Regions from separate parts of the Paenibacillus sp. GCM10023252 genome, predicted to be linked through region 1. Evidence: riboswitches for the same ligand, from Rfam matches in the RefSeq annotation. Region 1 holds a riboswitch; each other region holds the start of a gene.

What was found. Region 1 has a riboswitch for cyclic di-AMP ahead of ACFO9Q_RS09200 (hypothetical protein). Riboswitches for the same ligand answer to the same signal wherever they lie in the genome.
Region 2: linked by a shared signal. The riboswitch ahead of ACFO9Q_RS19185 (C40 family peptidase) and the one ahead of ACFO9Q_RS09200 (hypothetical protein) in region 1 are both predicted to bind cyclic di-AMP.
Region 3: linked by a shared signal. The riboswitch ahead of ACFO9Q_RS10290 (ubiquitin-like domain-containing protein) and the one ahead of ACFO9Q_RS09200 (hypothetical protein) in region 1 are both predicted to bind cyclic di-AMP.
Region 4: linked by a shared signal. The riboswitch ahead of ACFO9Q_RS02310 (TrkH family potassium uptake protein) and the one ahead of ACFO9Q_RS09200 (hypothetical protein) in region 1 are both predicted to bind cyclic di-AMP.

The regions. Positions count from the first base shown of each region.
Region 1 covers NZ_JBHSHW010000010.1:230,882-238,922, forward strand. The annotation lists gene ACFO9Q_RS09180 (ABC transporter ATP-binding protein) at 1-10, shown strand, start outside; gene ACFO9Q_RS09185 (ABC transporter permease) at 1-753, shown strand, start outside; gene corA (magnesium/cobalt transporter CorA) at 836-1,786, shown strand; gene ACFO9Q_RS09195 (hypothetical protein) at 1,789-2,217, opposite strand; cyclic di-AMP (ydaO/yuaA leader) riboswitch at 2,230-2,388, opposite strand; cyclic di-AMP (ydaO/yuaA leader) riboswitch at 2,912-3,085, shown strand; gene ACFO9Q_RS09200 (hypothetical protein) at 3,207-3,449, shown strand; gene kdpF (K(+)-transporting ATPase subunit F) at 3,579-3,656, shown strand; gene kdpA (potassium-transporting ATPase subunit KdpA) at 3,719-5,398, shown strand; gene kdpB (potassium-transporting ATPase subunit KdpB) at 5,422-7,458, shown strand; gene kdpC (potassium-transporting ATPase subunit KdpC) at 7,536-8,041, shown strand, end outside.
Region 2 covers NZ_JBHSHW010000032.1:19,742-27,782, forward strand. The annotation lists gene ACFO9Q_RS19155 (hypothetical protein) at 1-216, shown strand, start outside; gene ACFO9Q_RS19160 (EAL domain-containing protein) at 368-1,618, shown strand; gene ACFO9Q_RS19165 (GNAT family N-acetyltransferase) at 1,632-2,168, opposite strand; gene ACFO9Q_RS19170 (MFS transporter) at 2,280-3,479, shown strand; gene ACFO9Q_RS19175 (hypothetical protein) at 3,666-3,890, shown strand; gene ACFO9Q_RS19180 (FAD-binding domain-containing protein) at 4,017-5,378, opposite strand; gene ACFO9Q_RS19185 (C40 family peptidase) at 5,561-6,025, opposite strand; cyclic di-AMP (ydaO/yuaA leader) riboswitch at 6,029-6,191, opposite strand; gene ACFO9Q_RS19190 (hypothetical protein) at 7,111-7,932, opposite strand; gene ACFO9Q_RS19195 (M1 family metallopeptidase) at 7,967-8,041, opposite strand, start outside.
Region 3 covers NZ_JBHSHW010000018.1:8,247-16,287, reverse strand. The annotation lists gene veg (biofilm formation stimulator Veg) at 130-402, opposite strand; gene yabG (sporulation peptidase YabG) at 560-1,459, opposite strand; gene rsmA (16S rRNA (adenine(1518)-N(6)/adenine(1519)-N(6))-dimethyltransferase RsmA) at 1,583-2,461, opposite strand; gene rnmV (ribonuclease M5) at 2,458-3,006, opposite strand; gene ACFO9Q_RS10290 (ubiquitin-like domain-containing protein) at 3,144-4,283, opposite strand; cyclic di-AMP (ydaO/yuaA leader) riboswitch at 4,523-4,741, opposite strand; gene ACFO9Q_RS10285 (TatD family hydrolase) at 4,923-5,699, opposite strand; gene ACFO9Q_RS10280 (HD domain-containing protein) at 5,780-7,078, opposite strand; gene ACFO9Q_RS10275 (AbrB/MazE/SpoVT family DNA-binding domain-containing protein) at 7,353-7,607, shown strand; gene rsmI (16S rRNA (cytidine(1402)-2'-O)-methyltransferase) at 7,720-8,041, opposite strand, start outside.
Region 4 covers NZ_JBHSHW010000002.1:109,270-117,310, forward strand. The annotation lists gene ACFO9Q_RS02290 (YezD family protein) at 1-27, shown strand, start outside; gene ACFO9Q_RS02295 (YqzM family protein) at 122-268, opposite strand; gene uvrC (excinuclease ABC subunit UvrC) at 430-2,337, shown strand; gene ACFO9Q_RS02305 (CPBP family intramembrane glutamic endopeptidase) at 2,424-4,037, opposite strand; cyclic di-AMP (ydaO/yuaA leader) riboswitch at 4,279-4,456, shown strand; gene ACFO9Q_RS02310 (TrkH family potassium uptake protein) at 4,556-5,896, shown strand; gene ACFO9Q_RS02315 (potassium channel family protein) at 5,914-6,576, shown strand; gene ACFO9Q_RS02320 (cation:proton antiporter) at 6,597-7,826, shown strand; gene ACFO9Q_RS02325 (LysR family transcriptional regulator) at 7,885-8,041, opposite strand, start outside.

The DNA.
Region 1 (8,041 bases):
CTCGCCTTAGCGTGTACTCTTATATTCGTAGCCGTCACTGCCGTGCTGTCGCTTAAGCAGAAGCTTGGGCTGGAGAAGGAGATTGCCATTGGAACCGTCCGCTCCGCCGTGCAGCTGCTATTCATCGGCTACGTCTTGCATGCCGTATTCTCAGCGCAGAAGCCGATCATTATTGTACTAATCGTGGCATGCATGATTGCTGTAGCTGCTTGGAATGCAGGCGGTAAGGCTAGACAGCTGAGGGGCATTCGAGTTCGGATCGCTGCTGCGCTGTTATGCACCGAAGCGATTACGATGGCTCTGCTTCTGGGACTTCGAATGATTGAGCCGGAAGCCCAGCATATTATCCCGATCAGCGGAATCATTATTGGCAGCTCGATGATTGTATGCGGACTGTATCTGAATCAGATGAGGCGGGAGATGGATACCGCACGCGGGGAGATTGAGGCGCTGCTAGCTCTGGGAGCTACTGCGAAGCAGGCGATGAAGAGATCGATTAGAAGAGGCGTTCGAGGAAGTATGATCCCGACCTTGGATGCGATGAAGACTGTCGGACTCGTCCAGCTTCCAGGGATGATGACGGGGATGATCGTAGCAGGTGCAGACCCGATCGAAGCGGTCAGGTACCAGATGCTCATCATGTTCCTGCTCGCTTCGTCAGCTGCCCTTACAGCGATGCTGCTTAGCTCCATCAGCTATAAGCTGTGGTTCAATGAGGAGCTTCAGCTCATCGAGCTGCCCGATAAGGATTGATGTTATTTCCTTCCTTTTGTCATACAACGACACATGTTATTCTGTACTTAGATTGTAGTAACGCCCGGAGGAGCCCAAGCCATTGATACGTACATTAGCGATAACGACTGACTTGATACTTAAGCAGGACCTGCCTCTGGAGCAGCTGACTGGACCGGATATCGATTGGTACTGGGTAGACTTCAATGCTCCTACTGAGGAGGAGGCTAAGCTGCTCAGCAGCCACTTCCACTTCCATCCGCTTGCGATTGAGGACTGTCTCCATGTGCTGCAGCGTCCCAAGGTCGATCATTATGAAGATATGCACTTCTTCGTGCTGCATGCAATCTCAGAGTCGACGCTGAAGGCCGCAGAGGTTGATATGTTCGTTGGTCCGAGCTATGTCGTCACATTCCACTATAATGAGCTGCAGGAGATGGATGAAGCATGGTCGCGCATCTGTGACAATGAGATTCTTCGCATTAACGGGCCCATCTACTGTGCTTACTTGGTCATGGACAAGCTGGTGGACCAATACTTCCCGAGCGTGCATTACCTGGAGGACCAGCTGAGCGAGATTGACAGCAATGAAGCGAATCTGCCGATCGAGGAGCTCATGAACCAAGTGTTCGAGATTAGGTCGAAGCTGCTCAAGCTGCGCCGAACGATTGTGCCGATGAGAGATCTGCTCTACCGAGTCGTCAACTCTCAGAGAATCGAAGGCTTGAAGGAGCATCATCTCTACTACACCGATATCTATGACCACCTGCTGAAGCTATCCGAGATGATTGAGCAGAACCGGGACATGACATCAGACATGCGCGACAGCTACCTGTCCATTAACTCCAATCGAATGAATCGCATTATGAAAACCTTAACCGTCATCACAACCATCTTCATGCCGCTAACCTTCATAGCCGGAATATACGGCATGAACTTCGTCTACATGCCTGAACTGACTTGGAAGGGGGGTTACTTCATCGTCATTGGAATTATGGCCATGATTGGTCTCATCATGTTCCTACTGTTCCGCAAGAAGGGCTGGTTCAAGTAGAACTAGAAGAATGAGGCATAGAATAGGGAAGACTCGAATAACCCCTTCTCATCATAGTCCGTTGTCCACGGAGGTTGATGTGCAGGGGTTACGATATGAGATAAAGCTTGGTCATAGAGCTGCCATTGCAGCTCGTGCCTGCATTCACAGTTCAGAGAATGCTCAGGCACACAGCCATACACACCTATCCCCTTCATTAAGCATCCACACCACATCATCCAGTCTCCTGGTCTGTCTTGATGAAGAACAGGAAGCTCACTCCAGCAGGTTCCTTCAGTGGTGGTCACCTTCAGAACAGCTCGGAAGCCTTGGTTGTTTAAGCAATGAGAAGGAACGACATAGCATTCAATGTGCGTAATGCGCAGTGGTTCATAACGAGAGTCAGGGACAGGCAGGGGTTCTGGTGAGGGCATAGCTAATCTGAACGTCATAACATCATCTCTCCTTTAGGGGTTCATCGCTTACGAGGTTAGCTGTCGGATTCGGGCCAGAGAGTCGCCCTACTGGAGACTAGCTCCAGATTCACCCCATGAACGATTACATCTCTATCGTTCGAGTTGGTTCCCCCGCTTCATTTGGTAAGAATTCAGCGATTTCAATTTCGTATGGACTTCGCCGTATATCATACTGCTGACCGCTAGGTTTGTCTAACCTCCCAATAACGGCCTTACCCGCTGTGAAGCCATATTTTTGGAATGATGCCTTTGGCAAGAAGCTAACGCAGCTAATTCTCAAAATAACTCGTTTATGCTCCGATTTTCTATGAATTCGAGAAGTCTGATTTCTCACTATTTTTTTGAACCTGCCTATTTTTATATTACTTATGAAATCGAGAGAAAAACCTATGAATTAGTAAGCATTCTAGAGTTTAAGAGTAGTGTAAGCGCTAGTTATGGACGGATTCAGCTGAAAATATGGCTAATATCCCCTCTATTCCTCCTAGACAGGTGAATCGCTTCAGGAGTAAGATTCGATTCATGGTTGACTCGGCTGGAACGATGTGAGAGTCGAACTAGTCTAGGCTGGAGTGTTCGTTCCGATTGGACACCATGGAGTCCGGTTGGAAGCAGGGTGTCTCTCACCACCCGAATTCGCAGGCTAACCTATTTTACGAATTTGCTAACAAAGTCTTTATCGCTTAATCCTGCAGGTTCAGTGCAGGAGCGGGGGAACCAACGAGCAGCAATCTTGTCATGAGATGCTGTTCATGGGGTGAATCGCTTGGCTTGCCGCCAAGCGTAGGGCGACTCTCACGCCCGAATCCGTCAGCTAACCTCGTAAGCGTACTCGGGAGAGGCAACATACATCGCGATTCTTCGCCGCAGCAGCTTTGCTGTGCCTTGAAGAAGCCGCGGGAGATGTTCCTCTATTCTCCTGCGGCTTCTTTTGTGTTGCCTTCTAACCATAGGAGGAATATCCGTTGGAGAGAGAATCCATCGTTGTAGCCGGATTCAATGAAGCCTGCAAGTATATCTTCGAGAGCAGCCTCGCCTTGAGCTGCAGATATATTCAATGCTGCAGGTCATGGACGTCGAAGCCCATTTATGTCATTACAGAGAGCTTTAATCCTAGAGCCATCTATCGGGGGCTTGGAGCAGATCATATTATTTTCACACGAACGGGCGAGGTTGGATTCTTGCTGAATGAATCTGAATCGGAATAACCCATAGAATAGGGAGGTCATTCTTATGATGGATGTGTACATGATAGGAACCTTGATCGTTAGCTTCATCCTAGTAGCAGGATTCCTGCATTGGTGCGGCAAGGTGGTAGAGGATGGAGGGGACACGCGATGATCTTCGTACTTGTAGTGACGGGATTGCTGTTCATCTACCTCGTCTACGCCTTAATTCATCCAGAGAAGTTCTAGAGCATAGGAACACTTGCGAAGCGGCCTTCAAGGCTTGTCATTACGATTAGGAGGAATATAGAATGGATGTCCTGCAGATTGCGATTGTTATCGCGATAATTATACTGCTGGTGAAGCCGGTGGGAACCTACGTGTATCACGTGTTCTCCAATGAGCAGAGCAAGCAAGATCGAGTATTCGGAGGAACGGAGAGAGTCATCTATCGCCTGCTTGGACTGAAGAGCAGAGCGGGGATGGGATGGAAGAAGTACGCGCTCAGCTTCGTCATAACCAACATTGTGCTGACCGCTGTCAGTTACTTGATTCTAAGGCTGCAGAACGCATTGCCTTACAACCCGAATGATATCGGTAATATGGAATCAACGTTGACCTTCAATACAGTCATCTCCTTCATGACGAACACGAACCTGCAGCATTACAGCGGTGAATCTGCGCTGACTTACTTCTCGCAGATGGCGGTCATCATGATGATGATGTTCACCTCCGCAGCAACCGGGTTCTCGGTAGCTATAGCCTTCGTAAGGGGAATTACGAGCAAGGGCAAGACAATCGGCAACTTCTTCGAGGACTTCGTGAAGGCACATACACGAATCTTCCTGCCGATCTCCTTCATCCTTACACTTGTCCTCGTGGCGCTGCAAGTTCCACAGACGCTAGATCCGACGCTTACGGTCAAGACGCTTGAGGGAGCGGTGCAGCAGATCGCAATAGGTCCCGTCGCCTCGCTTGAATCCATTAAGCATCTAGGGACGAATGGCGGCGGCTTCTTCGGAGTGAACTCCGCGCATCCATTCGAGAACCCAAGTCCGCTGACGAACGTGCTGGAGATTCTAGCGATGTGGACGCTGCCGGCAGCTCTCCCCTATACGTTCGGCTTGTTCGCTAAGAATAAGAAGCAGGGCTGGGTTATTTTCTCCGCGATGATGATCTTGTTCCTGGTGTTCCTGACTACGGTCTACACGGCTGAGAAGGCGGGCAGCCCGGTCATGAACGCTCTTGGCGTGGACGCTTCCCAGGGCAGTATGGAAGGCAAGGAAGTCCGATTCGGCATTGCACAGTCATCATTGTTCACAGCGGTCACGACCGCAGCGACGACGGGAACGGTTAACAATATGCATGATACCTTGACCCCTCTAGGCGGGATGGTTCCGATGGCGGAGATGATGCTGAACGTCGTGTTCGGCGGCAAGGGTGTCGGATTAATCAATATGCTCATGTATGCCATCCTCGGCGTGTTCATCTGCGGATTGATGGTGGGGCGAACCCCTGAATTCTTAGGACGCAAGATTGAGCCCCGAGAGATGAAGCTGATCGCCATCGCGATACTGGCTCATCCGTTCATTATCCTGGCGCCGACCGCGCTTGCCTTAATGACGGATGTGGGCACGGCGGCCATTACGAATCCAGGCTATCATGGCATCTCGCAGGTACTGTACGAGTATACGTCCTCCGCAGCCAATAATGGATCCGGCTTCGAGGGACTTGGAGACAATACGCCGTTCTGGAATATTACGACGGGACTAGTAATGCTCTTCGGCCGTTATATCTCCATGATTGCCATGCTCGGTGTAGCGGGCTCGCTCGCTTCGAAGCAATGGGTGCCTGAGACGATCGGTACGTTCCGCACGGACAATAAGCTGTTCACTGGTCTCCTGATCGGTACAGTACTCTTAATTGGCGCATTAACATTCTTGCCGGCGATTGTGCTTGGCCCAATTGCTGAACATTTGACACTCCGATAACGGACGGATGAGGTGAAGGATCAATGAGTTCTCCTAGACATAAGAAAAGCATGCTCTCCTCTGATCTGGTGGGCAGTGCGTTAAAAGATAGCTTCATAAAATTAAATCCAATCACGATGATGAAAAACCCGGTTATGTTCGTCGTTGAAGTAGGCACGGTAATCGTGCTGTTCATGACGATCTTCCCTGGATACTTCGATTCGGAGGACCGAATCGGCTTCAACCTGACGGTCTTCCTCATCCTGCTCTTCACCGTCCTCTTCGCTAACTTCGCTGAAGCATTGGCCGAGGGGCGCGGGAAGGCGCAGGCGGATTCCCTGAAGCAATCGAAGAAGGACATGAGCGCGAATAAAGTAACAAGCGCAGGAATTAAGGTCGTCTCCTCCACTGAGCTGCGCAAGGGTGACGTCGTTGTTGTGGCTGCTGGTGAGATGATTCCTGGGGACGGCGAAGTCATCGAAGGACTCGCTTCCGTAGACGAATCCGCTATTACCGGAGAATCCGCACCGGTCATTAAGGAAGCTGGAGGAGACTTCAGCTCAGTAACCGGTGGGACGAAGGTTGTCAGCGACCTCATCAAGGTGAAGATTACGAGTGAGCCGGGCGAGTCGTTCATTGATCGGATGATCTCGCTGGTCGAAGGGGCTAAGCGTCAGAAGACACCGAATGAGCTGGCCTTGAATACGCTGCTCACTTCCTTAACGCTAATCTTCGTTATCGTCGTCGTGACGCTCGGGCCGATTGCCGGCTTCGTGAACGTAGAGCTCGAGATTCCAGTGCTCATCGCTCTGCTCGTCTGTCTAATTCCTACAACGATTGGCGGATTGCTGTCCGCGATTGGAATTGCCGGGATGGACCGTGTCACCCAGTTCAACGTGCTGGCGATGTCCGGTAAGGCTGTTGAAGCCGCTGGTGATATTAACACGATGATATTGGATAAGACAGGTACGATTACATTCGGTAACCGGATGGCCAGCTATATGATTCCTGTCGGAGCAAGCGGACGCGAGACATTAGCCGCTTGGGCTGCGGTCAGCTCTCAGAAGGATGAGACGCCGGAAGGCCGCTCCGTGCTGGAATGGCTGAAGAAGAACAGTCTGAGCTATGATACGGCCCTCGGCGAGGGAGGGGAATTCATTCCCTTCCAAGCAGAGACTAGAATGAGCGGTATTGATCTAGCCGATGGTCGCAAGGTGCGCAAGGGCGCCGTCGATGCGGTACGCAAGTGGGTACAGGAGCAGGGCGGCAGCGTTCCGGGGGATCTGGAGCAGAAGTCGAACACGATTGCGACAGAGGGAGGTACTCCTCTAGCTGTTGCTGTAGATAAGGAGATCTTCGGGCTTATCTACCTGAAGGACACCGTTAAGCCAGGTATGCCGGAGCGATTCGAGCAGCTTCGCCGGATGGGTATCAAGACCATCATGTGTACTGGCGATAATCCGCTGACGGCAGCGACAATCGCCAAGGAAGCAGGAGTCGATGAATTCGTAGCGGAGAGCAAGCCGGAAGACAAGATTGCTCTTATACGCAGAGAGCAAGCGGAAGGCAAGCTGGTCGCTATGACCGGTGACGGCACGAATGATGCGCCGGCACTCGCACAAGCGGACGTAGGGCTCGCGATGAACAGCGGGACGATTGCAGCGAAGGAAGCGGCCAATATGGTCGATCTGGATTCGGATCCGTCGAAGATTATCGAGGTGGTCGCGATCGGGAAGCAGCTGCTCATGACGCGTGGAGCACTGACGACCTTCTCCATCGCCAATGACATTGCGAAGTACTTCGCGATTATCCCGGCCATGTTCATGATTGCCATTCCTGAGATGGATGCCTTGAACATTATGAATCTGGGATCGCCATTGTCGGCGGTGCTGTCGGCTCTGATCTTCAACGCCATCATTATCCCGCTGCTCATTCCGCTGGCGATGAAGGGCGTAGCCTACAAGCCGATGAGCGCGAATCGGCTCCTGAGCCGGAACTTGCTCCTATATGGCCTTGGGGGTGTCATCGCTCCATTCATCGGGATTAAGGTAATTGATCTCGCCGTCCACTTATGGATCTGATGCCATTCCATACGGATTCGATGATAGGAAGCGAATAGGAATCTAATGAACCGTAACTAACGAAGGGAAGAGATACGATGAATTCTACGTATGAGGATAAGGAGCCGTCAGGCTTATCAATATTATGGGTAGCAGTCCGGGCAAGTCTCGTCTTCATCATTGTGTGCGGCCTTATCTATCCCCTGGTCTCTACCGGAGCAGCTCAGCTGCTCTTCCCGAGCCAGGCGAACGGAAGCTTGCTGGAGAATGCAGCTGGTGAAGTGACAGGATCTGAGCTGATTGGGCAGCCGTTCACTTCACAGGAGTACTTCCAAGGGCGGGTATCCAGTATCGAGTACAACGGTGCGGGCTCGGGATCGAATAACTTCGCTCCCTCTAATCCGGCGCTGCTAGAGAGAACGAAGGCTTCTATTGACGAGTGGAAGAAGAACAATCCGGATGTTGTTATTGACAAGCTGCCGCTGGCACTCATTACGAACTCGGGATCAGGTCTAGATCCGCATATTACACCGGAATCGGCCGCCGTTCAGATTCCCCGTATCAGCAAGCTGACGGGAGTTGCGCAGGAGCAGCTTGAAGCGCT
Region 2 (8,041 bases), on a different contig from region 1:
TATACATTCTTCGAGATGGAGGAGGAGGAGTGGAAGGCGCTTGGGGAAGCCGAGCAGGGCGAGGTGCTGGAAGCGCTCGCGGATGATGTGTTCTTCGGGCTGGGGGAGCAAGCGGTCATTCCTGTCGGCGATGGAGTCATTACTTACAATGCCAAGTTCCATGTGCTGGAAGTGTCGCTCGGGACTCAGGTCATTAAGATGATTCGACTAACCTGAACTGAAGACGCCTCGCCTGATCGTTACGGTTAAGCGGCAAGCAGCTTGTCGGCTTGGCGGATGACTTTACATTCCCTGCTCCCTCTCGTACAATATGGGCATAGAATTATGTCAGTTAAGCTCACATCATGAGTGTGCAGAGGAGAGAATCATGACGAATGATCAGAGCTCAGCTCGAAGCTTGCCGGATTCACTGAAGCTGCAAGGAGAGAGGCTCTCTGCCTACTATCAGCCTATACTTGCTATGGATACAAGAAGAATCATCGGTTACGAAGTGCTGGGAAGAGCGTGCAAGGGGGAGGAAGCAAGGAGCCTTGGCCCCTTCTTCAGCGATGAATCCGTGCCGGATCTCGACCATATCTATGTAGATCGGCTTCTGCGAGAGCAGGCACTGAGCAAGGTGGGAGGGATGGACTCTCCGCCATTATTGTTCATTAATCTCAAGCCTAGCTGGATTCATCAGCAATATCAGCAATCCGGCCAGCTCTACACGCTGTCCTTGCTTCATAAGTATGGAGTGGATCCTAGGCGTGTCGTGATTGAGATTACAGAGGAGTCGTTCCGCGGCCAGATGGAAGAGCTTCGAGAGGTCGTAGACTTATATCGGCAGCAAGGCTGTCTCATTGCGATTGACGACTATGGCAGCGGATTCAGCAATACGGATCGCATCGCTCAGATTCAGCCGAATCTGCTGAAGATTGATATTCATATGGTCAAAAAGAGTGCAAACCACGACGGCTACCTCGGCGTGCTGCGCTCCTTGTCCGCATTAGCCGAGCAGATCGGCGCCTCCCTCCTAGTCGAAGGGGTAGAGTCGCGAGAGGATCTGGTGCGCTCCATCGAGATTGGTGCTCGCTATGTGCAGGGCTTCCTGTTCGCGAAGGCCGAGCCCCACTTCCGCGAGGCGGATGACTTCGAAGCGATGATTCAGAGCGAGCTGGAGCTGCAGCTGGAACGGCAGCTGAGCAGGGAGCACTATTGGCAGGGGCAGGCGGAGGGGCTGGCGCTCAGCGTAGAGGAGCTAAGCTCCGAGCCTTCGGCGGAAGCGGGAGGAGATGAGCGGCTGCTGCAGCTGCTCCCCCTGCTGAGCGAGGGCTGCGTTCGTGTCTATCTGTGCCGAGAGGATGGCATTCAGACCTCGGCGAATTGGAGTCGAGGCACGGCGGACGAGTCATGGCGTCTTGAAGAGTCTTGCCGCGGCTCGAACTGGAGCTGGCGGCCGTATTTTGTACCGAATATGGTGCAGCTGACAGATGGCAGACGAGCGATTGTATCTCGTGCCTATAATGATCTGGACACAGGGGCGTGGATACGGACAATCTCCGTGCCAGCTGGTCAAGGATTGGTTCTGTTCGCGGACATGAGAGATGCTGCGGCCGGCTCTGAATCTGTGGCTGGCTGACAGACGTGCAGCGCTACTCGGAGGCCAGGTAATGGGTAGGCTGCATCATAGAAGGCTGGTAGATCATGCAGTGGAATTCGGAGGGGCCTTGCGGCGTCCTCCTGCTGTACGTATCGGTAATGAGGAAGCCGGCCTTCTCATATGCCCGAATGGCCCGCACATTCCAGGATAGGACCTCGAGATCAATCTCATCCCCAGGCGCGCGCCTGATGGCCTCTTCCGCTAGCAGTCTAACCAGGGCGGAGCCCATCCCTTGACCACATAGGTCAGGGCGGATGCCAAGCCCGAGCCGAGTGACCCCTAGCATCGGGAAGAATTGCGCGAAGCCGACCAGCTCCTCTAATTCGTTAAGAACGGCCGCATATTGCTGCTTCCGCAGCACTGGATCACCGAACTCAATGCCGCTCTCGACCATATCCTCCCAAGAGCTCCACTCGTACAAGTCATATGGCGGTTCATAATGCCAGTCACATAATTCACAAGCTAACTTAGAGGTGAGCGGGGCAATCCGGAGCTCATGCGTTCGTTCATTAGCCGCTGCCTTGTTCATGGGGTCTATTCTCCTCTGCGGTCGGTTATGGCTATTATACCAAGTTCCTATGTTCCATGTTATCATGGGGTCATACTGACAACGTGAATCTGCTTAGAACAAGGAGAAGGTATGCGTCAATTAATCTGGCTTGGATGTCTATCTTATCTGGTCATCGGACTTGCTCATGTCATCGGCGGGGCCGTCCTAGAATCCATGATGGACAAGTATGACCTGTCGTACCAAGACGGCGGACAGTGGATTATGAATCAATTCTTAGGGTTCCTAGTCGGAGTGCTCCTAGCACCATCCATTACGGCTAGAATAGGCAAGCGAGGCGGCGTGCTGCTGGCGCTGATATGCCTGACCGTCGGTGAAGCGGCCTACAGCTTCATGCTGCCTTGGGGCTGGATGCTGGCGTTCGCTCCCATCGCTGGCCTTGGCTTCGGGCTAACCGAGGCTGTAGTCGGTGCGATGATTATCGAATTGTCGGAGGGCAAGGCGTCCGCGATGAGCTTGATCGAGACGTTCTTCGGCATTGGGGCACTCATTATGCCAGTTACGGCGGCGTATCTCATTAGGGAAGACCTATGGCAGCTGTCCTTCCCGATCCTCACTGGCTTATCTATCCTGACGCTCGTGCTGTGGGCAACGGCGTCCTTCGGCAAGCTGAACGACAAGATCAGCTTCAAGGGCAGACCCGCCGCTGCGCAAGGAGCTTGGGATAGGAAGCCCGCAGGCTACGATCGAAGAGTATGGCCTCTCCTAATCGTCGGGGCTGTCTTCTTCCTCATCTATGTCGGCCTAGAGATGAGCTTCTCCAACTATCTGCCGTCGATGCTGATTGAGCGGACAGGCATGGATGATGCGAGTGCGGCAACGGTACTCAGCTTATTCTGGGGCATGGTTGTGGCAGGACGTATCTTCGCGGGGCGGCTGGCGGATAAGGTCGGATACGGCACCTATCTGCTGGGAGCAACGGCCAGCGCTGCGGTTGTATTCCTGCTCATGGCTTCCATGAAGGATGTGAGCTGGATGCTCGTCTTCGTCGGGCTGAGCGGCCTCTGCTTCTCTGGCATCTTCGGGATTGGTCTAGTATATGCGAATGCTCTCATTCCGGGAATGACGGAGCGAACGACAAGCTTGCTTGTCGCCTTCGGAGGTCTGGGAGGGGCGCTTCTCCCGCGCGCCACAGGGTGGGCGATGGACCGTTATCAGGCAGGTACGACGTTGTGGATGATGGCCTTCACGGTCACAGGCATGCTCGTTATTCTGCTCGTCCTGCTGGCATTAGGCAGGAAGCAGGGCCGGCAATTGGCCGGCCATAGCTAGCTGGCAAATAGAAGAAGCATGCGGGCAGGAGTGCCGGCATGCTTTTTTTTTTAAAATGATGCAAGTATTAGTGGGTGCAACATCCTTATATTGGCAGTAACTTTCACAGCGGATGAGCCGTCTTATAGTGTAGATGAAGACAACAGATCATGACAACGTCATTCACGTATGGGAGGCTTGCCAGTTATGCGTAATAAATCGATCTACCTATCATCAGCCTTGCTCTTGTTCCTGCTATGGTTCTGCTCTTCGTTATTCTACTCCACCGGAGAGGAGTGGTGGTCGGTCTATTCCGTGCAACATACGGGCTATAATACGTATCTGGCAGTTCTATCCTGGGAGCAGATGCTCGCGTTCGCAGTCGTGGCGCTGGTGCTAGCCTTCGTGCCGTATAAGATGATACTGAAGTAAGCAGATTCGGGAGGCGAAGGTGATAGGCACCCTTGGTTCAAAAAAAAGATACGGAAGACGCAGCAGCAGCCCAGCAACCCAGGAGCTCAGGAGCCCAGAAGGCCAGGAGGCCGGGCATGACAGTGTCTAGGCAAGTATAGTCTTGTACACTTCGATGGCCCTTGCCCGCGATGCCTTCACATCGACTATGGCATGGGGCTCTGGCAGATGAATATCCCGGTCAGACTGATGGGCGAGCTCCGGCAGCCAACGTCTGATATAGTCCCCGCTCGGGTTATGCGTCTGCGACTGCGTCACTGGATTCATAATACGGAAGTAAGGCGCAGCGTCGTAGCCTAGGGACGAGCTCCACAGCCAGCCTCCGCGATTGAGCGTGTTGTCGTAGTCGCTTAAGTGAAGGCGGAAGTGCTGCTCGCCTAGCGTGAAGGGACAGAGCAGATTCTTCGTCAGGAACATGGCGGTCACCATGCGCAGCCGATTGGGCAGCTCGCCCGTCTGCAGCAGCTGGGTCATAGCGGCATCAATGATAGGAACGCCGGTCTGGGCGGTCGCCCACGCTTCGAAGTGCCGATCCGACAGCGGAGACTGGTCGACAAGATGCTCGTACCGGAAGAAGTTCTCGTGGAACATCGCCTGGTACAGATAGAAGTCCCGCCATGCGAGCTGGCGGATCCAGGTGTCCGCGCCATAGCTTCCCTGCGCGGACTCATACGCCTCGCGAGCGGAGATCGCGCCGGCGTTCAAGAAGCGGGCGAGCCCGCTCGTGCCTGCGGCGGCGTAATCATCCCGCCGCTCCCCATAGGCGGACAGCCGCTCGCGCACGAAGCGGCTGAGCTCGCCCTGCGCCTCGGGCGCCGCGCCCGCTGCCGCGCGCTCGGCGCCTTCGGCGAGCGCTGCCGCAATGGCCGGCGGCAGCGCGAAGCGCGCGGCTACGCCGCTGTCGAGGCTGCCGACCGTGTGCAGGTCTCGGACCGTGGTGCGGCCCGCTGGCGCGTAGTGCTGCTGCATGTAGGTGCTCCACATGCGGTGGAAGGGCGTGAACACCTTGTAAGGCTCGGAGCGCCGAGCGAAGGTGTGGAACTCTTCGAGATCCGCCAGCGGAGCATCGGCGAGGGGCAGCCACTTGCGCCCGGCGTGGCGGGTGGCTTGCTGGAGCTGCTCATCGCGCTGTCTGGCGTATGGCGTGTAGTCTGCATGGACGATTACCTCGTCGATGGCTGGATATGCACCAAGGAGTGCTGCTGTAATGTCGGCAGGTTGCCCATATAAGAGATGAAGCGTCTGGCCGGCATCGGCATACTGGGCGATGAGCTGAGCTGCATGGGTTAGGAAGGATCGGCCGCTGTGAGCGGTGAGCCGTTCCTTAGTAGTAAGTGCCGGATCGAGGATAAGCAGATGTAGGCCAGGGTCCTTATGGTTGCGAATAATATAGTCGAACGCTCTAAGATCTGTGATTCGCAGATCCTTGCGGTGGGTAAATAAGTACATACACCTCGACACCCCTCTATTTTTTTGCTAGCAACATTGTTGAAACAACTCTACTACTCTCTCGTATACTCTACCATAACGTATCCAAGCGCAACAAAGCCGCATACAGCTTGTCCTGGCAGACAAACCGCAGCGGCTTTATTGTAAAAAATATGAGGACTACCATTACTTCGTTAGATGGCCTACTCGTCAGCGTACTTCTCGAATGTAGCGGTATTCATGACTCGGCGAGCAGTAACATAGTTATTTGTGTAGTAGGATTCGCTTAATTTGCTGATCGTCACACCCTTGCTGGATGATGAATGTGCAAATTTTCCGTCCCCAACATAAATGCCTACATGTGAGATTCCGTTGCCGCCTGTTTCGAAGAATACGAGGTCGCCTGCAATCAGATCGCTCTTAGCGATTTTCTTGCCAACTCCAGCTTGTGACTTCGACGAGCGAGGAAGGTCAATTCCCATCTTGTCGAAAACATAAGAAGTGAAGCCCGAGCAATCAAAGCCCTTCGTGGTCGTGCCTCCGTACTTGTACGGCGTACCAAGAACATCCTTGATAATGCCGTCCATCTTGGAATCTGCAAATGCGCTCCCAGCTTGGAAGGCGAGCAGCATCGCGAGTCCGATAAGCAGTGCTGTAACTTTCTTCAATGGTGAAGCTCCTTCCAATGCCTACGAGGTTAGCTGTGGGGTTCGGTTGAAGGATCCCTATGATTTATCCGGCATCTAGTCCCTAAGGAGGATGGTGCTGCCCAAAATCAATTCACCCAGTGTGGTTCCCCCGTTTCCATCAATCGGAATTCGGCAGTATTTTTTTGCTGGGCTAAATATTCGATCTTTTTCACAGTTCTCCTGCAAATGTTGGGAAATTCTAATAATTCTCATGTTAGGAATGAGGGGTGTAGGAAGCGCTTGCATTGTTAATATGTAGGGGAAAACGCTGAGAAGGCAGGCTGGATAAGGCATGTTGGGGAATCGTATGGGAGTTAATCTATCATTCCAAGATTCGACAATCGGGAGAAAAATGAGAGAAATGAAAGAGAGAAAAGACCTAGAGGCCGGTGGGCTTCTGGGTCTTTTTATTGATATTTAGATGGGGCCAGATGAAAGGAAGCCATTGAAGAGATGGGTTCCGCGTCCTTTGCTGCACTATCCCCTTCCGTCAGGAGAGGGGTAAGTTCTGCGTTCTTTGCTACACTATCCCCTTCCGTCAGGAGAGTGGTAAATCGGTGCAGTGAAGGCTGTTTTTTAAGGTTTGCATAGATTCTGAGTGTCTTGAAATCCAAAAATATGTGCAATTAGTTATTCCTGAACGAAGGGGATAGTGTAGAAAAGGAGAGAGAACGAACCCTGAACGAAGGGGATAGTGTAGAAAAGGAGCAAAAGAAACATAAGCGTGTAATAACCTTGCCTTGATCATGTGAAAATTAGCCAATGCCATCTATTGCATCGATGTACCAGGGGATGTTCTCCTAATCTTATGTGGCTTCCCTTGCTGGTTAGCTGATAGGGATGTAATTGCTCCCATTTTTGTGCCTCTGCCCATGCTGGTTAGCGGATAGGAGTGAATTTGCCCCATTCTGATACACCTACCCTTATTCGATAATGCAGCACAATCTTAATCTATAGAAAAAAAGATCTCTCCAATAAGGAGAGACCTAGGTAGTAACCGATTCCTTCACATTCTGTATTGTCGTAGAACTGTATCTCAGACGCAGCACCGTAACACTTCGCTGCTACCCCCGTCGGGACTGCAAGCAGTCGAGCTGCGCGGCGACCGTCCACACCTTGACGAGCGTGCGCACCAGGTGGAATCCCTGGTGCAGCACCAGCGCGAGCAAGCCCGCCCACACTAGCGATAAGCTGGTGACGAAGGCGGAGAGGCCGGCGCCGATTGCCCACATGAGCAGTGAGATGCCCGCATAGGGCAGGAAGTGGCGAAGCGCGGTCCACAGCGAGCCGAGTATGCCTCCCTCGCCGGACGCTGCGCCCAGCTGCATGGCGAGGAAGAGCATGTGTATGAGCACGGCCCATGCCAGCCAGCCGGCTGCGTAGGGAAGCGTCGTCTGCAGCAGCTCCGCAGACGAGCCGCTCTGAAGCAGCGCCCGCAGTGCAGCGGGCAGCAGCCACCAAGCAGGGGCGAGCGTCAGCAGCGCTCCTGTCCAATACAGCAGGCCTACCGGCTTCCAGCAGCGCCGAATGCCGAGCATGAACTGCGTGCCCTTGCCCTCCTCGGCATGGTGCAGCGAATAGAACAGTCCTGCGTTGAAGATTGGAGTGAGCAGCATACGGGCGAGTAGAATGCAGCCGAGAGTCCAAGCGTATGGCTGCAGCAGCTCGGTTCGCATGAGCTGGAACTGCGATTCCATTAAGAACTGAGAGACCGCCGTATTCGAAGGGTAGCTGTCGGGGAATCGCCTGAGCAGCGGTGCTACGACATCATCCACGAAGCGGTAGAGGAAGAATCCCCACATTAATTGGTACAAGAATAAGAAGATAATAATGGCAAAGTGCCGTACAGCCAGCTGCCACCCTCTGCGCATATGAGTCATCAGCATTATTACGTCCTCCTTCCACTAACCTGCGCTATACTTACCACCCAATTGCGCCTACGATGATCTCGAGCATTTTGGCCGCGCCAACACTCCATCTCGTCCGCTGCTTGCC
Region 3 (8,041 bases), on a different contig from region 1:
TACCCGTAGTATGCGCGGTTAACGAGGTGGACATGCAAGGAAGGAACCTCGCTCATGGGGGGACAAAAAAAAGAGCACAGAATGTCTCTGCGCTCGGAACAGCCTTGTTCAGGCTATATATAGATTCTGTTATTGAATATGGGTAATACGGACTTGACCTTCGTCGTTGCACACGGTCACTTCCACCGATTCCGTCAATATATCGGCATAACTGTAGGAGACGCGCTTGAATGCATGCTGCTCCTGATCCAGCTTGACAATGAAAACAGATGGGTAGATTTCTTCCAAGACACCGGTACGTTCGATGGTCTTTCGCCGGCCACCGTTAGCTCGAAGACGAATTTTGGAACCTACGTGAGCTTCCAAGTTGCGTTTAATCTCCAACAGCGCATTTTTTGCCATTGTCCACTACCACCTCTTTCCTTGTCCATTATAACCAATAGGAGAGGGGTTGTCAAACAAAGCAAAATATTATATCAGTAGGGTGTTCGGGTTGTCAACGGTGTTTTCGCCCATTTTTATAAGCCGATGTATTTTTTGGCTAATAAGAGGCATATTATCAAGTTGTCCTGCGTATAGAAGCGAGCGTAGTGGCTGCCGGGGTGACCTTAGACTTAGGCATTCCTACCCGATGACGTCCTAACGTCTCTATGCCTCCGACTCCGTCCACTCCGCTAATTGTGCCATGAATAACATCAGCCAGGTTAATCGTCTCCCGGATAGAGGTGTAGCTTGCCTTAATTGCGATGTATACGGGATCCAGAGCGTGGATGAGAATGCGGCCAGGTGAGCTCGCGAAGTTCGCTCCTGTCTGGAGCAATGCTTCGAAGTGGGACTGGCAAGCGCCGGCTACGATTATCAGACCATCACGGTTCTTCTCGTAGTCTCTGGCGACTCGGACCGCATTTACGAAGTTCTGTGAATTCTTGTAGCTGGAGAGGCTGAGCAGGTCCTCTTGCCTCCGGTTCTTAAGCACACCATCATGACCCGTAATGACGACGATATCGGGCCGGAACTGGGGTAGTAGCCGGTAGAGCATATCGGACATCTGTGATTCATGGGCATGTATGCCATGTGCAGGCACTCTCATGCTGGAGTAGAGCTGCATACTTTTCTTTAAGTAATTATTGTCGCCATCCAGATGCAGTACCTTGCCTGGTACCTCGAAGTAGGGCTGCGTCTGCTGCAGCGCTACCCGTATCTCTTCTTCCGTCTGCTCAGACTGCAGCTCTCGCTGCTTGTGCATACGCTTCATCGACTCGTTGACCTTAATTCGCACTTGCTGCGATGCGCTCGTGTATTCCGGATCACGAACGACTGACAGGTCGGGTATTGGAGAATCCGCAAGCAGGCGGTAATCCGTTCCTTTTAAGACTGCATGGGTTTGCTGGATTGCTTCGATACGGAACAGCACGTCACCGCCGTACGATTTGCGGACGACCAGGTCCCCTTGTTTCATGGGCATATCACCTCTTCTCGTCTATCCTATGGAAGGACGAGAAGTTTGGTGAACACTTCACGACCAGAACGAGCAAGAAGCTGTTCAGCAGCCTATAGACTGATGAACAGCTTCTGAACTCCGTTACCCCCAGCCCTTGGCCAGGAATGCCCGGCTAATGACGGCGAACTCTTCAAGAGACAAGGTCTCACCCCGGCGGGTTGGATCGATCCCAGACGCCGTCAGCAGCTCTGTAAGCGCTTCACGGTTCTCCTTGCCTACAAGACTGGTCAAGTTGTTCGCAAGCGTCTTACGGCGCTGTGTGAAGCTTCCCTGCACGATTCGGAAGTAATGGTCCTCATCTGGGACCTCTACGGCCGGTGTGTCCCGCAGTGTTAGCTTGATGACGGCTGAATCTACATTCGGCTGTGGAATGAATACGGTGTGAGGGACGATGCAGACGAGCTTCGGCTCACAGTAGTATTGAACGGCGACGCTAAGGCTGCCGTACTCCTTCCCGCCTGGCTTCGCTGCCATGCGCTGCGCCACTTCCTTCTGAATCATGACTACGATATTCTCCAAGGGAAGACGCTCTTCAAGCAGCTTCATCAGGATCGGCGTAGTCACATAGTAGGGCAGATTCGCGACGACACTGACTCGCTCTACCTTAGAGAACTGCTCTTGGAACAGCTGCTTCAAGTCGAGCTTCAGCACGTCGCCGTGGATAACCTCAACATGTGGCTGTTCGGCCAGTACATCTCTAAGTATCGGGATAAGTCGCTGGTCAATCTCCACCGCAGTCACCGTACCCGCTTCCTCCGCAAGCTGCTGGGTGAGTGCTCCGATACCCGGCCCAATCTCCAGCGCGCCCTTGGACTTGTCGAGCTCGGCTGCCGCTACAATGTTATGCAATATATTCTGGTCAATCAGGAAGTTCTGCCCCAGACTCTTCTTGAAGGAGAATCCGTACTTCGCTATGATCTCCTTCGTTCGCTTCGGTGTACCTACTTCAGCTGCCTTCATGCTCTCTCCCCCTGTTCCATCTCACGCAGCGCTTCCGCGAACTCTTCCTTGGAGATGCGGAAGCTTGTACAGCGCTTATAGAACTGCTTGCCATTAGCATATCCGATTCCGAGCAGCTTACCCATCCGCAGCCTGCGGTCAGCGGCCTGTGGGTGTACGATGAGACCTGCATCCATGAGATGCTCCCACGTAATATCCCCTGAACCTTCCGGCGCTTCCGTTCGAACATCCAGCAGAGCTTGCCTAATGGCTTCAGGTGAAGCATTCTCCACGCCGATATCTCCCTTGTACAACGCCTGCTCTTGCGGAAGGAACGCATGCTTGCAGCCCGGCACCCGCCTCGCGACAATCTTACGGATACGCTCACCGGCATGATCCGGATCTGTGAATATAATAATGCCCCTGCGCTGCTGGGCCAGCTCGATTCGGCGAAGCACATCTTCACCGATAGCCGAGCCATTCGTCTCTATCGTATCGGCCTCTACGGCTCGCTTAATCGCTGTGGTGTCATCCTTGCCTTCGACGACAATGATCTCCTTAATCACCAAGACCATTCCTTCCTTGTAACATGCAAAAAGAAGAGGCGTTGCCTCTCCTTATCATGGCATATTTGGCTGACAAATACGTATGAATAATTCACAAGCAGAATTGACTTCTCTTCTTCTCGAAGCCTATCCCCGCTCTAGCTTGCACTTGGCTTATTCGGACCTAGGACATAGACCGTGAAGCCCTTCTTCCTGCCGAACTTATTGGCATACTTGGTACTATCGAAGTACACGTCAATCTTGTTGCCCTTGACGGCACCGCCAGTATCCTCAGCGCGGCGGAAGCCTATTCCTTCGATATACACCCACCAGCCAAGCGGAATGACCTTAGGGTCAACCGCAATGGTACGGCCTTCCTGAACTCTTGCACCTGAAGCAGTAATGCCATAGCCCGGATGATTCACATCCTTGCCTGTACTTGCTACACCGGCCGAATAAGCGGTCAGTGTTACGTTCTTAATAATCTTCTTCGCCTTGAAAGTACGTCCGCCCTTGGTCATGGAGGTTGAACTTGCAGAGAGCACCTGAATCTTAGGCTGCTCCTTCTTCGTACCAATAGCAACGACCTGATTGACAGCGGCTGCGGATACGACCTTGTTCACTAATCTCTCCGACACGAGAACTCCATCCTCGTATACTTTCTCAACTTGTTCAACGACGGTTCCTTCTTTGCCGGTTTGAACCAGCTTCTCTTTGCCATGGGCAAGAGTAGAATCTTGTTTCTTCACGACAGTGAATGGAACTTTCCGCTGTGTCTCAGACACACGGGTATCCACTCGTACAACCGAGACCGTCATATTCGGCTCAATGGCTGTGCTGAGGGATGGGCTTATCTTATCTTGACTACGAACAGGAATATTGGATTCCTCGATCGCTGCCTGCACTGTCTTCTCTGTCGTGTACACCGTCGATGTCTTGCCGTCAGCCTTCACTAAGACAGCTACCGCATGGGTTACTTCGACTCGGTCTCCATCCTTCACTGTTGCATTCAGCGGGAGAGATACCTTGTCATGCGGTCCTATCGTGATAGCTTGTTCATCCAGTAGGCGTTGCAGGACCCATTGCTTAGTCTTCACAACGGTCTCTTGTCCATTCACTACTACGGATACGCTCTTATCAGCCGATCCGTACAACAACACCAAAAACATGAAAGTCATAGCGATTGAGATAATGGCACTTAGTAGAACCAAACGCAAATTCTCATGCTTCCATCGCAATGCGTTGGACATGCTGGATGATCGTTTCCCATGGGTCTCCTTCACTTGAGTAATGCCCACTTCATCGGTCCTCCTTCATAGCCTCGCCGCCGTGTGTTACGCATGATACATGACGCGACTATTGGTTTATTAGCGTGCAAGCACGCTTTCCAGGTACATAACCCTGCCCATACCTCCATGAATAACCCTATGTCGACGCTTTACGAGTTATTCAAAAATAAAAGAAGCCTTCGACAGAGGATCTGTTTCGTGGCTTCTCGGGTTGACACACGAGATTCATGGAAATGGATGCACGAGTTGATCGCTCTCTATAGACGCTTACGAGGTTAGCTGTCGGGTTCGGGCGAGAGAGCTGCCCTATCTGTTCCACATGTCCGTCCGGTCATAGACAGTAGAATCAGAATTCACCCCAAGAAGAATTCATGTGTTCACGTGCTGAGAAGGGTTCATTCCCTTGCTCGGATTATGTACACTTGGTTCCCCCGCTCTCCAATTCGGAGATTAAGCGTGACTGGAAATACAATACATTACTGATGTCCTGAAATGAATCATACCTTCCCTAGCCCTAGGTTGTAAAGATGCGATAAAATCCGATATTCACGAAATTTTAGGAAATCCATGCAATAAAACGCTGATTTTATGGGCAAAAATTAGTTTTATCGCCGGAAAGGTCTCAATTCCTCTTGATCTGAAGGGCTTTCACACAATACCAAAACAATTTTTTCCGTTTTCGGTTGTTATTTTTGCTATCTCTTCCAGAGATTTTCCTAATATTTCAGCTGCAGCCTCTGCGACGAGAACCACATAGGAGGACTCGTTCCTCTTGCCTCTTTTTGGATGAGGAGCCATATATGGGCTGTCCGTCTCGATTAATATTCGGTCAAGCGGAACCTTCCCGAGCACTTCCTTGGGAACTCTTGCATTCTGAAAAGTAAGGGGTCCGCCGAACGAAATATAGAAGTTCATATCGAGGCATTGCTTCGCGGTCTCCCAGCTGCCTGAGAAGCAGTGCATGACTCCCCCGACCTCCTCCGCATGCTCCTCCCGAAGAATGCGAACGACATCCTCATGCGCATCTCGGTTATGAATGACGATTGGCTTCTTCACCTTGCGGGCCAATCGAATCTGTTCTCTGAATACGCGCTGCTGAACATCCTTCGGGGAGGTATCCCAGTGGTAATCCAGGCCAATCTCCCCAATCGCCACAACCTTAGGGTGGGCACACAATTGTTCAATCCACTCCAGATCCTCAGGCTTCATGTCTATACTGTCTACTGGATGCCAGCCAACTGCCGCGTAGATGAAGTCATACTGCTCAGCCAGCTCCAATGTGGTCGGTATGGTATCTCGATTGAATCCTATATTGATGAGATGGCTGATGCCAGCTTCTGTTGCTCGAGCGATGATCTCCTCACGTTCGCCGTCGAATTTCTCCGAATCGAGGTGCGTATGGGTGTCCATGAATGAATAAGTCATGCGGGCATTCCTCCTGCTTATGAAGCCATGATGGGAAGCTGATTGAGATCAGCTTATCTGTTCTTATAGTAGCAAACCTTCTACCCGATTCCAAAAAGAGCCCGTATTCGTCCATCCAGCTTGTCCTTGGCTGCCTGAAGCGGCTCCTCTGGATAATAGAGGTGATAACGGCCTTGATGCAAGCCGGTTATGGAGCGGATAATGTCAGATTTTGCTGAGATTTCAGCGGTTCGATCTTGTCCGTCCAGCAGCAAAATCGGGGCTTTTTCTTTTTTATCTTCTTTATTCGAGTCTGGTCGATAGACATCGTAAGGCAGGTCAAATGGGAAGTCAATCTCCATATGATAGTCTGGATCAAGGCCGATACGCAGCCATTGCCTTGCAATCTCAGCCAACAAGGTTTCATCCGGCTCTTCAATGGTTATATACTTGTACAACCGTCTGTCTAAGAATCGGCAGCATAAGTCCGATAATAGAGGGTCTCTTTCCTCTGACCATTCCATGAAGGCTGTCTGAATGAGCGCCTCGTCGAGACGGTAATAATCTTGTGCGGATAGGGTCTGCCGAATCAGGCTGTCAATCGGTCTCGCCATCCATCCGAAGGTATAGCCCTGTTCGGTTAACTCCTTCGCTCGGCGGAAGATCTGCCTGAGTATAATCTCAGAGCTCCTTGTCACCGGATGGAAGTATACCTGCCAATACATCTGATATCGGGACATGAGATAATCCTCCACCGCATGCATCCCCGACTCCTTCACAACGATCTGGCCTTGATAAGGGCGAAGTACCCTTAGAATTCGTTCCAGATCGAAGGTTCCATAGTTAACCCCCGTATAGTAGGCGTCTCTGAGCAGATAATCCATGCGGTCCGCATCCATCTGGCTCGATACGAGGCTGATGACGATCGGCTTCGGATAAGTCTTCCGAATGACCGCAGCCACGCGGTCTGGGAAGTCCTCAGATACCTCTCGAAGCACCCGATTGATATCTGTTTCTTCTAATATAATACGGCAGGTCCACTCCTCGTGCTGAGTGTCGAATATCTCTTCTATGGAATGCGAGAAGGGTCCATGTCCAACGTCATGGAGAAGGGCTGCGCACAGCGAGACGAGCCTCTCTTCGCGAGGCCAATCCGGATAGCCGCTTCGCTCGAATTGAGAGATGATTTTACGGGTAATCTCATAGACTCCCAGGGAGTGAGAGAATCGGCTGTGCTCAGCGCCATGGAAGGTTAGGTATGAGGTTCCTAGCTGCCTGATTCTTCTTAATCTCTGGAACTCTTTTGTATTGATCAGATTCCAGATCGTCAGATCTTGTACATAGATATACTTGTGGACAGGGTCCTTGAACACTTTCTCTTCCGTAAGCGGCCGATTCATTGGTAATCACATCCCATTTGTTCAATTTTTCGACACACAATGTCGATTAAATGTCGAATAGTGTCGCATTATCATTTCCATTTCGTCGGATCTTGTTGTATTCTATAATAAGAATTTTAGCGCTTACTGTATAGTAAGACACTGAAAAAATAAGATTTTCACTCGTATTTTCATGGTTGACTAATCTGGTATAAGTTGGTATTATAGGTACTATAAAAAGAAAAACTATGTCGAATAGTGACGAATTTCACTTTGAGAGGGGAAACAATAGATTATGATGAAATCCACAGGTATTGTTCGTAAAGTCGATGAGTTAGGCCGTGTTGTTATTCCAATCGAGCTTCGCCGTACACTTGGAATCGGAGAAAAAGATGCACTGGAGATTTATGTAGACGGTGAGCGGATCATGCTTAAGAAATACGAGCCAGCTTGTATCTTCTGCGGCAATGCTGAGAACGTCTCCTACTTCAAAGGAAAAATTGTTTGTCACATTTGCTTATCAGAAATGCCTTCACCTGTGACAAAATAAACAAAATAGGTTATAATAAATTTACCGCACTTGTTAATTCTAACCTTTATCATACTCCTTGATGCCTTCCTGCGCTAGAACCCGGCCAGGAAGGTCTTTTTTTATACCCAGATTATCGATTCACTGCATTATAGACGTCCCGCTTCGGCAGTCCTCGTTCGACCGCGACCTTCTTGATGGCTTCCTTCCGATCCAGATTAGCTGCTTCATAGTGTGCCACATGAGCATCCAGTGTAAGCTCTGCCCACCAATCTCCAGCTTCCTCGATATATTGTTCACGCAGCTCTGTATAGCTCTCTGCCCCTTCTATAATGAGGCAATACTCTCCAAGCGGCTGATGCTCCTCTATGCGGATCATACACTCCTCTATCGTTCCTCGCACTGCTTCCTCATACCGCTTCGTTAATTCACGAATGATCGCTATGCGCCGATTG
Region 4 (8,041 bases), on a different contig from region 1:
GCGGAGTCGCTTCGAGCGGTACAATAGCAGCATGAGAACCATTACAATTATAAAAAAGCTCCATTCGAATGACATTCGAATGGAGCTTTCTTAGTTTACCCAGGATACAAATCGCCAGTCATTAGTCAATCAAGAACTTCACAATGACAGCAACGGCAAAGATTAGAGTCATGAGGCCCAGCATGCCGCCAAAGCCAAACACAACGTCCATCAAGTCATCGCGCGGTTCCTCGTTCAAATGTTCGCGAGGGTCTCTTACATTCTCCATCGTTGACGTCCTCCTATAGAGCGAATGCTTCACTTAGTATACCCAACTTCCCGAACAATTGTAAAGCATTAGCACGTGACAATTATGAGGCAAATGCGCCGCTTCCTGTGATAAAATGTTACGATAGAGGATATGTCCGTGAAGGCTGGAGGGAAGTATAGATGGACGTTCACAATAACCTGATCAAGGAGCAGGAGCGAATCGCCGCAATGGAAGGCATTCGGCATAAGCTTGCGCTGCTGCCGGATCAGTCCGGCTGTTACCTGATGAAGAACAGCGAAGGTACGATCATATACGTAGGCAAGGCGAAGGTGCTGAAGAATCGTGTCAGGTCTTACTTCAATGGCAGTCATAACGGCAAGACACAGCGTCTTGTCTCAGAGATTCGTGACTTCGACTATATAATAACGAGCAGCAATATGGAAGCTCTTATCCTTGAATGCAATCTCATTAAGCAATATCATCCGCGTTACAATGTACTGCTGAAGGACGACAAGTCCTTCCCCTATATTAAGATAACGAACGAGAAGCATCCTAAGCTCGAGGTCACTCGCCGCATCATTAAGGACAAGGCGAAGTACTTCGGCCCTTATCCGAATGCCTATGCTGCGCAGGAGACGAAGAAGCTGCTCGATCGGCTCTACCCGCTGCGCAAGTGCAAGACACTGCCGGATAAGGTGTGCTTGTATTATCATATCGGGCAATGCATTGCCCCTTGCGTGTACGAGATTGAGAATCAGACGTATGAAGCGATGATTAGTGAGATCGCCAAGTTCCTGAACGGCGGGCATGATGCTGTGAAGGCGGAGCTGCAGCGCAAGATGGAAGGCGCTGCTGAGCAGCTCGAGTTCGAGCGGGCGAAGGAATACCGAGATCAGATCGTGGCGATTGACGCGGTTATGGAGAAGCAGAAGATTACGATGTCGGACAGCTTGGACCGCGATATCTTCGGCTATGCCGTTGATAAGGGCTGGATGTGTGTTCAGATTCTGTATATGCGCCAGGGCAAGCTCATTGAGCGCCATGGTACGTCCTTCCCTTATTATGGTGAAAAATACGATGACTTCATGACGTTCGTAACCCAGTATTACAGCGACAATCCAGCGTTGCCGAAGCAGATTCTGCTGCCGCTGCCGCCTGAGCAGGAGGAAGGTATCCAGGAGGTTGAAGGACTGGAGTCTGGGCAGCCTGAGGAGGCAGGACAGGGGTCTACGAGGGCAGATGATGTCATGACGACGCTTAACAAGTGGCTGAAGGTGAAGGTGCTCATGCCGCAGCGCGGGCGCAAGAGCGAGGTCGTGACGATGGCGACGGACAACGCGAAGATGATGCTGGAGGAGAAGTTCCGGCTGATCGAACGGGATGAAGAGCGAAGCGTGAAGGCCGCAGATGGACTTGCCGCCCTGCTCGGTCTGCCTGAGGTGCGCCGCATCGAGGCGTTCGACAACTCGAATATACAAGGAACGAATCCTGTCTCGGCCATGGTCGTCTTCACGGACGGCAAGCCGGATCGGAAGGAATATCGCAAGTATAATATTAAGACGGTCTATGGACCTGATGATTACAATACGATGCGTGAGGTGATTCGGCGGCGCTATGAACGGGTGCTGAAGGAAGGGCTGCCGCTGCCCGATCTAATCGTCGTAGACGGAGGCAAGGGTCAGCTGTCGGCAGCCATTGATATCCTTGAGAATGAGCTCGGTCTGTCGGTTCCGGTGTGCGGCATCGTGAAGGACGCGAAGCATAAGACGGCCCAGCTCATGCAGGGTGACCCGCCAGAGGTCGTGCCTCTGCCGCGCGACAGCCAGGAGTTCTATCTGCTGCAGCGCATTCAGGATGAGGTTCACCGGTTCGCGATTACGTTCCACCGCGAGCAGAGGGGCAAGTCGATGGTCGCTTCCCAGCTCGACTCCATCCCGGGCATCGGCGAGAAGCGGCGCAAGGCGCTGCTGAAGCACTTCGGCTCGCTGAAGAAGATTCGTGAAGCATCGGCCCAGGACTTCAAGCCGCTGTCGATCGGAGAGAAGCTGGCTGAACAGATTCTGCAGTCGCTTAGAGAACAGTCATAGGCAGGTCTCTCGTATGGCATACCAAAAAGCTCTGATTCGGGGTCATTCCACCCGAAACAGAGCTTTTTGTGAAATGAATAAGAGAGCTAGGCTGTCTGTGTGGTACCCTTCTTGGATCGCCAGTTCTTCATGACCCATGCGATGGGAACCGGAAGCACGAGGTAGAAGATGGCCGCAGCCACATTGGCCGCAGTCCCCATGAAGAGCAGCGAGGCAGCCATCAGGATGCTGTCCAGTATGGCGTGTGTGAATACGGCTGTGATGAATCCATATCGCAGGAACAGCCACGAGAAGACGAGACCAAGGATAACGAGCTCAATTAATCTGGTGGTTGATGGGAAGATCGGGTATGCAACATGTCCGAGCGCCCAGATCACTGACGGAATGAGAGCGGCAATCCACGGATTGCGCAGCCACTTGCGCAGCAGGCCGATGCCGAATAACCGATAGATGCTCTCCTCGGAGATTGCAGCGCACCAAGCAAGCAAGGGCATGAGCCAAGGGAGAGCCATGTTGTATGGCGATTGCGTAGCATCGCTCGTTGACCAAGCTCCTGTCACGAGCTGCAGCACGATCAGGATAATGGACTGCATGCCCAGCAGAATAATGGCGAACAGATAGGATAGCTTCATGCTCTGCCACACATGGTCCCCATAGCCGGGCTCGCCGAAGCGTGGCCACAATCGCTGTCCCGCAGCCCGCCATAGTCCATCTCCAGCGACGAGGGAGAAGTAGACTGCAGCACCGAATACAACGGTTGTAAGCACCGTGACGAACATCATGATGGCCATATACAGATCAGGATTAGTGCTCTCTCCAAGGGTGGAGCGCAGGCCGTCCGCCATGTTGAAGTTGTTCGCAATATAAAAGGCGAGGAAGAAGCCCGTGAGCAGCAGACCGCGCTGGAATGAAGTATGCTTACGGTACAAGATGGCATAGATGACAGCGAACAGGAACAGCACCCCTGTCATGACGAGGTAGCCCCAGACAGACAACAGATTCGCAATCGACTTCTGTTCCTCGACATAGGACACATAGTCGGAAGGAGCAACGAAGGCCGGCTTGTACTCCGTAACGAGCGGATCACCGCCAGTGGCCGAGGAAGCCGTACGGACCTTAATCTCTAGAGCAGCTTCGCCGATTCGATACCCAGCCGGGTACAGCATAATTGTGCCGTTATTCTGAACCTCGCTGCGCTTCAGCTCCTCTGCCCGGAAGCCTTGCTGGACGGCAAGCTCCTTGGCTGCCTTAAGGGCAGCGCTGCCTGTCAGCGGATTCCCTTCACCCTTAGGCTCCAGCAAGTGCCATGCGACGACTGTGCCGGTCTCCATATGGACATAGATATACCCGATGCCGCCGTCCTTCAGCTTCGATTCGACCTGATAGACATCGGTAGGGAATTGCTTGTCATATTGCTCGCTGTAATCACTTAGCAGCTTCTCCTTCGTTAAGTATCCATACACCATACTCTCGGATTGGTGAATCGTCTCCAGCTTCTCTGCTTCTTCATGCAGATTTTCCTGAATGAAGGCCGAGGCAGCCATCTCAGCCTCACCTTCGGTAATCAGCTTGGACGAAGCCGTTGATAGCGAGGGATCCGCAGCCTGCGGAACAATCTGAACAAGTATGAAAATAATAAAAGCAATCAGTCCGGCTATCCTGTACTTTTTCCACTCATCGGCCTGTATCGGCTGAAGCATGCGACCACCTCTGTTTTAATTTACGCTTAACATAACATAGTTTTTCATTCCTGATCCAATGAATCCGATGAAAAGAAGAGCATTGTTTTCATAAAAGCGAGAAATAACGACGTGAGGGGAGACAACCTCCTATAACTTCAAGTGTATGCCCGAATATGCACAAATTCCCCTTCATTTTATGATTCACACGATTTTGAACTAACCGCCAATAAGGATTATAATCGTTAACGTTACAACCAATTGAATAGCACAGCCGAATTTCCTAAGGAAAACGGGGGAACCATACTGTTGTTAGCAGCCAAGCATGGCCGCAGCAACATGGGGTGAATTTCGACAGGATCATATGAACCTGCTGAATAGGGCTGCCTTTCCAGGCCCGAATCCGTCAGCTAACCTCGCAGGCTGTATGGAACAGGACTCATCGCTTTAGCACTTGAGCATCCAGTGCTATTTTTTTGTGCTCTTTTTTGCCTACACATGACTACCGATAACCGATAACCGATGAGGAGATTGTACATATGAAGATGAACCTGAAGGTGCTGACATGGTCACCGCCGCGAATCCTGGTAACGGGCTTCGCCATCATTATCCTGCTTGGAGGGTTGCTGCTCTCCATGCCATTCGCCACTGCGAATGGGGAGGGAGTTCGGTACCTTGATGCGGTATTCACGGCTACCTCTGCGACCTGTGTAACAGGGCTCGTAGTCGTAGACACTGGGACGTTCTGGTCCATACCAGGCCAGATTATTATTATTACGCTCATTCAGATCGGCGGTCTCGGATTCATGACGATGGCCACCCTGATTGCTCTGGCGCTTCGCAAGAGAATCTCCCTCAAGGAGCGTCTTATCCTACAAGAGGCGATGAACCAGAGCAGCATGGAGGGCATTGTTAGGCTGATTCGCAAAGTCATATTTTACTCGCTGGCGATTGAACTAGCTGGAGCTATTTTGTTCACGATTCGCTTCGCTTATGACATGCCGCTGGACAGAGCAGTAGGCTTCGGATTTTTCCATGCTGTCTCCTTCTTCAATAATGCGGGCTTCGATCTATTCGGAGAGTATAGAAGCTTGACGATGTACGTTGGCGATCCGTTAGTTAATATCGTCTCCATGCTGCTAATTATTCTTGGTGGACTAGGGTTCATTGTTATGTCGGATCTGCTGGAGTTCCGGACGAAGAAGAAGCTGTCGCTGCACAGCAAGGTCGTCCTGACGATGACAGGTTCCTTAATTGCAATCGGAGCTCTCGTCATCTTCATCTTCGAATTCTCCAATGCCAATACACTGGGGTCCTTGAATTGGGGAGAGAAGATACTCGCTTCCTTCTTCCAATCGGTTACACCGCGTACAGCCGGAGCGAATACTCTGGACTTCACCGTGCTGAGACAAGCGACGCTCTTCTTCACCATCATCCTCATGTTCATCGGCGCTTCACCAGGCTCGACAGGCGGAGGGATTAAGACGACGACGTTCATGACACTGATCGGAGCTGTCATCGCTATGATTCGAGGCAAGGAGGATATCGTGCTGTTCCGTTACCGTCTAGGCAAGGACCGCATCTTCAAGGCGTTGACGATTACGATGCTGTCCCTCGCGCTCGTACTGTTCGTGACGATGATCTTGTCGACCACGGAGGATAAGGAGTTCATTAAGATTCTGTTCGAGACGACGTCTGCATTCGGCACAGTGGGGCTGTCTGCAGGAGTAACTCCTTATCTATCTGACGTAGGAAGAGTTATAATTGCGCTCACGATGTTCGCTGGACGACTCGGGCCCCTGACGCTTGCCTATGCGCTTGGTCCTAAGACGGAGAAGGAGCTATACCGGCATCCAGAAGGTAAAATTACAATTGGTTAGGAGCTTATATAGCTATGATTAAAGGTCATCAATTCGTTATCGTTGGACTGGGACGGTTCGGCTCAAGCTTGGGCAAGGAACTGGTCGAGCTTGGCTATGAGGTGCTTGGCATCGACCGGGATGAAGAGATTGTCCAAGAGATGAGCGAGGTGCTTACCTACACGGTATGTGCAGATGCAACGGATGAGGAATCGCTGCGTTCGCTGGGTGTCCGCAACTTCGACTGCGGTGTCGTCTCTATCGGCGATGATATTCAAGCAAGCATACTGACAACTATCCTGCTTAAGGATCTTGGTGTGAAGAAGGTTGTGGCTAAGGCCATCAGCGAGCTTCACGGGCGTGTGCTAGAGAAGCTTGGCGTCGACCGGGTCGTCTATCCCGAGCGGGATATGGGCATTCGTGTCGCTCATCAGCTCGTGTCGCCGAATCTGCTGGATTATATTGAGCTGTCTAAGGATTATACGATTGCAGAGCTTGCTGTTCCCAAGTGTCTCGATGGCAAGTCCCTGCATGATATTAACCCGCGGGCGCGCTACGGCTGCAGCATCGTGGCCATTAATAAGGCGAGCGGCATCATTATTGCTCCAACTGCGGAAGATATGCTCTCTGAGCGTGATGTGATGGTCGTCATTGGGACGAACGAACAGATTGAAGAGTTCGAAGAGGCTGTCATTCGTTAAGAGAGGATCGTGGTCATCAAGTGGTTACAGAAGCAACCCCGGTTATTCATCATATGGTACTGCTGTTCTTGCTTGTTCTGTGCTTCGGCATGCTGTCCGGAAGAATAGCGGCATGGCTGCGCCTGCCAGATGTAGCGCTGTTCATCGTCATGGGGATGGTGCTTGGGCAAGGACTTCACTTAATTAATGAGGGCAGCGCTTCAGTCGTGAATCAACTGGTGCTCACTGTAGGCTCGGTCCTCATTCTGTTCGATGGAGGCCGTAATATTAGTCTGCGAGGACTGCAGAAGGTGAAGTGGACGATATCGCTGCTTAGTGTCCCAGGTGTGCTGATTACTATAGCGGTAACAGGTGCGGCTATTCACTATCTGTTCGGAATAGAGTGGCTCTATGCGCTGCTCGCAGGCTCGGTCATCGCTTCAACCGATCCTGCTTCAATCATCCCGGTATTCCGTCAGGTTACGATACGGAAGAAGGTGAGGGAGACAGTAGAGAGTGAATCTGCCTTCAATGATGCAACGGGCTCCATTATTACCTTCGCTCTGCTCGCCGCGGTAACTGGTGAGTCGGCTCTTGAAGCGGGGCCCCTGCTGTGGGAGTTCGTGAGGACAGCTGCAGGAGGAATCTTGCTTGGAGCGGCCGTCGGAGTGCTTATCGTGCTGCTGGCTGTCCATCCGAAGCTTGGTATTCTTAAGGAGTATACGACCATCGCTATGGTCGTAACAGCTCTTGGAGCGTATCTCTTAGGTGACTATATTCATGTCAGCGGGTTCATGGCTACGTTCGTAGCGGGGCTTGTATGGGGCAATCCAGCCATTGTGAAGCTTAATCTTGAGGCACGGGAGCAGGAGCTCGTTCACTTCTCCGACAATATGACCGTTATTATGCGCATGCTTATCTTCGTTCTGCTCGGCAGTCAGGCCGATCTTGCACTCATGCTGGAGTACGGATTGCAGAGCCTTGCTGTCGTGCTGCTGTTCATGTTCGTTGCTCGCCCGCTCACCGTGCTTGCGAGTGCCCTTCCCGACAGAGCGGCGAAGTGGACAGGGCGAGAGCTGTTGTTCATGATGTGGGTAAGGGAGACGGGGGTCATTCCTGCGGCTCTATCCGGCATCATTATCGGAATGGGTGTGAAGCATGCGGACATTATCGCCTCAATCACTCTCATGGCCATACTGATGACCATATTGGTCCAGGCCAGTACAACCGCATGGGTCGCGAAGCGGCTAGGAATGGATGCAGAAGCTTAATATGGGAGAATAATAAGGACAGCGGCCTGCTGAAGAACCTAGAGGCAGCTGTCCTTGTCTATGTGTAGCCGCCCGATAGGAATCGTGGAAGCTCTTCCAGCCATCTTCGTACGACGGGGCCTGCTGAAGCTGAATCAGCATGAATGAGAGAGGTTGTCCGCTTCGTCTCCTCCAGCTCGGCCAGAGGGATGACGGCAAGATCATTATCATCCAGC